Regions from separate parts of the Rhizobium ruizarguesonis genome, predicted to be linked through region 1. Evidence: predicted binding sites of a transcription regulator. Region 1 holds the regulator's gene; the other holds the start of a gene.
What was found. The regulator LexA, encoded in region 1, represses DNA repair genes until DNA is damaged. The targets are predictions, from matches to a motif close to TGTTCNNNNTGTGTTCNG.
Positions count from the first base shown of each region.

Region 2: J3P73_RS05310 (PA0069 family radical SAM protein) is a predicted target of LexA. The motif match lies at 2,048-2,065, and genes of this name have one in related genera.

Region 1 covers NZ_CP071678.1:2,303,071-2,306,762, forward strand. The annotation lists gene J3P73_RS11480 (ComEC/Rec2 family competence protein) at 1-1,435, shown strand, start outside; gene lexA (transcriptional repressor LexA) at 1,416-2,135, opposite strand; gene J3P73_RS11490 (VOC family protein) at 2,335-3,231, shown strand; gene kdsA (3-deoxy-8-phosphooctulonate synthase) at 3,228-3,692, shown strand, end outside.
Region 2 covers NZ_CP071678.1:1,097,609-1,101,300, reverse strand. The annotation lists gene J3P73_RS05330 (4-(cytidine 5'-diphospho)-2-C-methyl-D-erythritol kinase) at 1-296, shown strand, start outside; gene moaB (molybdenum cofactor biosynthesis protein B) at 296-847, shown strand; gene J3P73_RS05320 (hypothetical protein) at 974-1,288, opposite strand; gene J3P73_RS05315 (glycosyltransferase family 2 protein) at 1,476-1,994, opposite strand; gene J3P73_RS05310 (PA0069 family radical SAM protein) at 2,134-3,291, shown strand; gene J3P73_RS05305 (ribonuclease HII) at 3,570-3,692, shown strand, end outside.

The DNA.
Region 1 (3,692 bases):
CTTCTTCGTCGGTTTCCGGATGCTGCTCAGCCTCTTTCCCGGCGTCGCCCAGGCCTATCCGACCAAGAAGATCGCCGCCGCCGGCGCGCTGCTTGCCGTCACGGCCTATTTCCTGATCTCGGGCTTTGCGGTCTCCGCCGAACGCGCCTTCATCATGATGGCCATCATGTTGATTGCGGTCTTCTTCGACCGGCCGTCGATCAGCCTGCGCAACGTCGCGCTCTCCGCGCTTGTCATCATCGCCATTTCACCGTCCGAGGTCTTGGGTCCGAGCTTCCAGATGTCCTTTGCCGCGACGTTGGCGTTGGTATCGGGTTATCAGCTGTGGAAGGACCGGGGCATCCGCGAAAACGCCTTCCTGAAGCTGCCGGTGTTTCGGCCCATCGTTACGGTTGCGGGCTTCTTCGGCGGCGTCTTCCTGACCTCGCTGATCGGTGGGTTTTCCACCGCGCTGTTTTCGATCGAGCATTTTCATCGCTTGACCGCCTACGGCCTGCCGGCAAACCTCGCGACGATGCCGATCATCTCCTTCATCATCATGCCGGCCGGCCTGCTGGCGATGCTGCTCATGCCTTTCGGTCTGGACGTTTTGCCCTGGAAGGTCGTCGGATTCGGCCTCGATCTGGTGATCGCGGTCGCAAAGACCGTGTCCGGCTGGGGTGGCAATATCGACGTCGGCCGCTTGCCCGCCTGGTATTTCGCGGTCGCCGTCGCCGGCTTTCTGCTGTTGACGCTGCTCCGCACCCGGCTGCGCCATATCGGCACATCAATCATCGCGGTCGCAACACTCATCCTGTTGCTTCTGCCAGTTCCCCGGCCGCCGGATCTGGTAATTTCGGAGGATGGTGGTCTCGTCGCGGTCGTCGAGACGGCGGCCATGGCTTCCAACCGCGAAAGACCGCCGGATTTCATCTTCGACCAGTGGCAGAGAGCGCTGGTCCTGCCGACGCATCACCCGCCGAAGATGCTGGAGGGGCCTGCTATCCCGCCGGAGGGAGAAGACCGCCGCGTCAGGCTTTCCCGCGATCAGCAGAACGAAGCAAGGTCGGCGATGCGGGCGGCTGCAACGAGCGCTGACGCAAACCGCTTTTCTTGCGTCAAGAAGGCCTGGTGCACATCAAGGCTTGGCAATGGTCGCGTGGTTGCTGTCATCGACAATGCCGCCTATCTCGGTCCGGCCTGCGATGCGGCCGATATCGTCGTGACGTCGGTGCGCCTGCGCTTCAACAGCTGCCGCTCAGGTGCGACGCTCTTCACCGGTGAGACGCTGCGCAGGACCGGTTCCGTCGAATTACGCTTCGCCGATGCCGGCCTGGACGTCACAGCCGCATTCGATGATCTGTCGCGGCCATGGATGCGCCATCGCGCCTATGACTGGCGCAGCAACAGTTTTGCCGAATCCGGCCCGCCCAGTGTCAGTGATAGCGGCGAATGAGACCGACGAGTTTGCCTTGCACCTTGACGCGGTCCGGCCCGAAGATTCGGGTCTCGTAAGCCGGGTTGGCGGCTTCGAGCGCGATCGAGGCGCCCTTGCGGCGGAAGCGTTTGAGTGTTGCTTCCTCGTCGTCGACGAGAGCCACGACGATGTCACCGGGACTTGCGGTGCTGCCGTTGCGAATGATCACCGTGTCGCCGTCGAAGATGCCGGCGTCGATCATCGAATCGCCCTTGACCTCCAGCGCATAATGTTCACCGGAACCGAGCATGTCGGCCGGAACGACGATGTCGTGGGTATTGTTCTGGATCGCCGAGATCGGAACGCCGGCGGCGATACGGCCCATGACCGGCACGGAAACCGAGTTGCCGTTGTCGGCAACGGGTTTTGCGGCAGCGGGGGCGGCGACCGGCTGGGGCTTGCCGAGGCTGCCCTCGATGACGCTCGGCGAAAAGCCGCGCCGGGGCTGAATGCTGGGGCTGTAGGCCTCCGGAAGCTTGATGACCTCAAGCGCACGAGCACGGTTCGGTAGGCGGCGAATGAAGCCACGTTCCTCGAGCGCCGTGATCAGCCGGTGAATCCCGGACTTCGAGGCGAGGTCCAGCGCATCCTTCATTTCGTCGAAAGACGGCGGAACGCCGGATTCTTTCATGCGCTCGTGAATGAAAAGGAGAAGCTCCTGTTGTTTGCGCGTGAGCATCGACGTTGTGACCTCGTGATTGAAACAAATCCAGAACAGACACTATATGTTCCATATGTGTTCCGCAAGTAGCTAAATTTCCGTAAAACTTCGCGCCAACTCGTCGAGATTTTTATTTTCATTGGCCGGATTGGGACACAAGTCTTGCATTGAGGGTGGCGCTGTCGCAAATCTCTTGCCGTTTTGAGGAGGGATTATGATGAACACGCATTCCGCCAAACCGCATCCGCTGGATCATGTCGTGCTGCCCGTCGTCAATATTGATGTGGCGCGCGAAAGGATCGGCAAGCTCGGCTTCACCGTTGCCGCCGATGCGCGCCATCCCTTCGGAACGGAGAATGCCTGCGTCTTTTTTGCCGACAAGACCTATCTGGAGCCGCTCGGGATTGCGAGCGCCGAGGAGAGCGAGGCTTCTGCGCGGCAAGGCAATGTCTTCACCGCCCGCAACCGTGCCTTCCGCTTCCGCTGCGGCGAGGAAGGGCTTTCGGGGCTGGCTTTCGGCAGTGAGGATGCCAGCCTCGATCATCAGAACTTCGTCGGCGACGGATCGAGCGCTGGCGAAGTGCTGCAGTTCACCCGGCCGATGACGATGCCGGACGGTGCGCAGACGATTGCCGGCTTCAAACTGGCTTTCGCCGGCGACCTGCGCGCGCCTGACCTCTTCCTCTTCACCGTCGAGCGCGTCAATCCGCTGCCGGCCGACCGCGGCGCGCTGGAGACGCATGCCAATGGCGTCAGCGGCATAACCGAGATAGCGCTTTGCGCACCCGACGCCGCCGCCTTTGCTGCCTTCGTCGGCCTTGCCGTGGCGCAAGCGACAGTCGAGAAAACGAGTTTTGGCGTCAATATCGCAGCGTCGAACGCGAAAATCAGCCTGATGACGCAGGAAGGGCTGGAAGCCTATTTCGACATCGCCGTCTCATCCGGCGATCGCGGCCTGCGCGGCAGGGCAATCCTCTTTGCCGTCGCCGATCTTGCCGTGACAGAAGCGCATTTGGCTGCTAACGGGGTGACATACACGCGCAAGAACAATCGCATTGTGGTGAAGCCTGCGCCCGGGCAGGGCGCGCTCTTCGCCTTCGAGGAAACACGATGAGCACTGATACGAATTCAGAAGTCAGGATCGGCGAGGGCCAAGGCCAGGTCAGCTTTTCCAATACCGGCCGCCTGTCGCTGATTGCCGGCCCCTGCCAGATGGAGAGCCGCGACCACGCCTTCATGGTTGCCGGCACGCTGAAAGAGCTTTGTGAAAAGCTCGGCATCGGCCTCGTTTACAAGAGCTCCTTCGACAAGGCGAACCGGACCTCGCTCTCGGCTGAACGCGGTATCGGGATCGAAAAGGGCATGGAGGTCTTTGCCGACCTGAAGAAGGAATTCGGCTTTCCTGTCCTGACCGACGTTCATACCGCAGAGCAATGCGCGGAGGTGGCAAAGGTCGTCGACGTCCTGCAGATCCCGGCCTTCCTTTGCCGCCAGACCGACCTTCTCATCGCCGCCGCCAAGACCGGCCGCGTCGTCAATGTCAAGAAGGGCCAGTTCCTCGCTCCCTGGGATATG
Region 2 (3,692 bases), 1.2 Mb from region 1:
ATCCGGCTCTGCGCCTGGCACCGAGCCGGCCTCAGACTGCCGACTGGCTCGCGGCAATTGCTGCTGCTCGCAACGACCTGGAGCCGCCGGCGCGCGAACTCGTGCCCGAGATCACGGCGATCGCGGCAATGCTGCAAGCGAACGGCGCGCTTCTGACCCGCATGTCCGGTTCCGGCGCCACCTGTTTTGGCATATTTGCGAGCATGACCGCCGCCGAAGATGCGGCGGCAGCTCTTCACGACGCGCGCCCTGACTGGTATTTCCAGGCGACGGAAACGGTATCGGGAGGCGCATGATGGCAGGTCTGGACGAAAAACGGCCCTTCATCGCGGTCGGCATTGCGGTTCTGACTGTCTCGGATACCCGCACACCGGAGACGGACAAGTCAGGCGACACGCTGGCGGCGCGGATCACGGAGGCAGGCCACAAGCTGGTCGACCGGGGAATCGTGCCCGATGATCGCACCGCGATTGCCGCGCGGGTGAAGGCCTGGACTGAGAACGAAGACATAGACGTCGTCATCACCACTGGCGGCACCGGCTTTACCGGCCGCGATGTGACGCCCGAGGCGCTGGAGCCTTTGTTCGAAAAGCGGATGGACGGCTTTTCCGCCATCTTCCACCGGATCTCCTACGAGAAGATCGGCACCGCGACGATCCAGTCGCGCGCCACGGCAGGCGTTGCCAACGCCACCTTCATCTTCGTGCTGCCGGGTTCACCCGGCGCCTGCCGGGATGCCTGGGACGGCATTCTGAAAGGACAGCTCGACTATCGCAGCGCGCCGTGCAATTTCGTCGAGATCATGCCGCGTCTGGACGAGCACCTGAAACGCGGCGCGACGAAATAGACTGCGGCAACAACGGCATTCCCTAAAGCGCGTCGCAATCTTTCAGATTCGCTCCTTGCGCTTTAGGTCTTTGTTTTTACGCATGTCGTTATCGCAAAACCGCCGCACACTTTTGCGCGACATGCGTTATGTCGCAAGGCCCGGCAAGATGGGCATCGTGTCCCAGCTATCACCCGACAGCAGGACGCAGCTTATCCCGTGAACATCCGTGACGATGAGTGTCCAGGTGCCGCTTTCGGCGGCATAGACCTCGAGAATGGCGTTCTGGTTGATCAGTCCGACTGCCGTGAGCTTTTCGGCGAAGTTCTTGTCCAGGAAATTGACGATTTCGGGTCGGCCTGCGCAACTGCGCATCATCTGCGATGCTGCCGAATGCGGATGCGCGATCACCAATGTCGGCAATATGACGGCGATGAGGCCGTAGACCATACTGCGTACCATGACGCACCTCCTTTCGCCGGGACCCCGGCAGAAGAGGAGATTTTCGCTGACCTGTTCTGCCGTTCACCGGCATTCCATGGCCATTCCGTTGCGAAGCGAGGCGCTTCGACGGCGCCATGTTTGAATTATAGCGCAAAATCCTATTGGGCGCCATCTTTTGCGCGAACTATGGAGAGGGTCGCGACACCTACCGCGCAGCGCGGGCGACCCAGGAGGGAATGAGTTCACTCGCCAGCCGGCGCGGCTTCTGGCCCTTGACGAATTCGGTGAGCCGCATGCCACTTTTGGCGATGGCGAGTGCCTGCTTCTTCGGCAGGAGAAAGCCGAGTTCCAGCGGCGGCACGGCCCGGCCGACACGCTGAAAGAACGGGCGCCGGTAGCCGCGCGATGCGGTGAAGCGCGCCGGCAGTTTGTTCAGCGCCACATATTCGGCGACCTCGTCGATCCAGCCGGCCTGGGGTCTTGCACCCGGCTCGACGAAAAGCAGCCATTCGCCGCGGGCGGCGCGGACGATGTCCTTGATATCCCATTGCGAATGGAAGCGGCAGCCGGCGGCGTCGGCGACCCGCGAGGTGCCGTCGCGCGAGCCGTGATCGAGCACGACCACATCGCTCACCAGCCCCTCCACCGCGCCTGCCACCAATACCGATAAGGTCTGTGCCAGCTCAGATTCCTGATCCTGACATTCGAGAACAACCGTCAACATTGACTATTTATAATGCGCCGCACAAATTATTGCCAGCGCCGTTTTCCTCATTTTGTTCTTGCATTGTTCTAATTTTGCGGATAGGAATTTAATCAGCAAAACGGGCGGGAGCGATGGCTTTCCGCCGCGGGAGAATCCGATGAGAGAGCAGTCCCTGGCAGGGCAGGCCGCATTCGCGCCTGCCAATACGGCAGATATTGCCGATGCGATGATCGTTTCCTCCGGTCTGAGAGTCGAGGTCGATCGGCGGCGCGGGCGTGGGGCGGGACTGAACCCGACAGGGCGGTTCGAGGCGCTGCAGCGGGAGACCGTCGACGATGGCTGGCAGACGTGGGAAGAACTGCCGCCGTTCAAGACGGAAGTGCAGATCGAGAAACCGCGCACGGCAATCACCCGCAACGAATCGCCGGACATTCCCTTCGATCGTTCGATCAATCCCTATCGCGGCTGCGAGCATGGCTGCATCTATTGCTTCGCCCGGCCGACGCACGCCTATATGGGGCTTTCTGCGGGGCTCGATTTCGAGACGAAGCTGTTTGCCAAGCCCGATGCGGCAAAACTCCTGGAGCGGGAACTCGCCAAGCCCGGCTACAAGGTGCGGGTGATCGCGATCGGCACCAATACAGATCCCTATCAGCCGATCGAGAAGGAATGGCGCATCATGCGCGGCATCCTCGAGGTGTTGAACAAGGCGAACCATCCGGTATCGATCGTCACCAAGTCGGCGATGATCCTGCGTGATCTCGACATTCTGCAGGAGATGGCAAGCAAGAACCTGCTGCGCGTCGGCATCTCGGTGACCACGCTGGATCGCAAGCTTGCCCGGACGATGGAGCCACGTGCCGCCACGCCGCCGCGGCGGCTGGAGACGATCCACACGCTTGCCGAAGCAGGCATCCAGACGGCTGTGCTGGCCGCCCCGCTCATCCCGGCACTGAACGATCATGAGCTGGAGCGTATTCTCGAATCGGCGAAGGCGGCCGGTGCTGCCGAGGCGAGCTATGTCATCCTCAGGCTGCCGCTCGAGGTCAGCCCGTTGTTTCGCGACTGGCTGCTGCAGCATTACCCCGATCGTTACCGGCATGTGATGTCGCTGGTGCGCTCGATGCGCGGCGGCAAGGATTATGATGCCGAATTCGGCAAGCGCATGAAGGGCGCCGGCCCCTATGCCTGGCAGATCGCCCGGCGCTTTGAAATGGCAGCCCGACGTTTCAGCCTGACACGACGCAGCATGCCGCTGCGCGACGATCTGTTCGTACCGCCCGATGGCAGCGGCGTGCAGCTGTCGTTGCTCTAACATTTTGTTTTTACGTAATTCCGGACGGAAAACCGCACCGCACTTTTCCTGGAATTGCTTCTAGCCTTTTACGCAATTCCGGACGGAAAACCGCGCCGCACTTTTCCTGGAATTGCTTCTAGCTTGCGCATCGGCTCTCGAGAAAACCGCCCTGTTTTCGCGCCCGAGCGCAATTCCCGCGGATGGCCCTGACCGCCACCATCCGCCCGAGCGTCCCCGGCCGCCGCCCTGATCCGGGGACTTGCGGGAAATCGGGTTGGCGTGCGAGGTTCAGCCGCATGAAACCTCGCACGCCACCCGATTCTCCCCTGCTTTTCGACACGGTTCCGCTCGTGCCGGATTTCCGACTGGAACTCAAAGCCCGCAAGGCCGGCCACTGGCCGGTCGCGGGTGCCGACGAG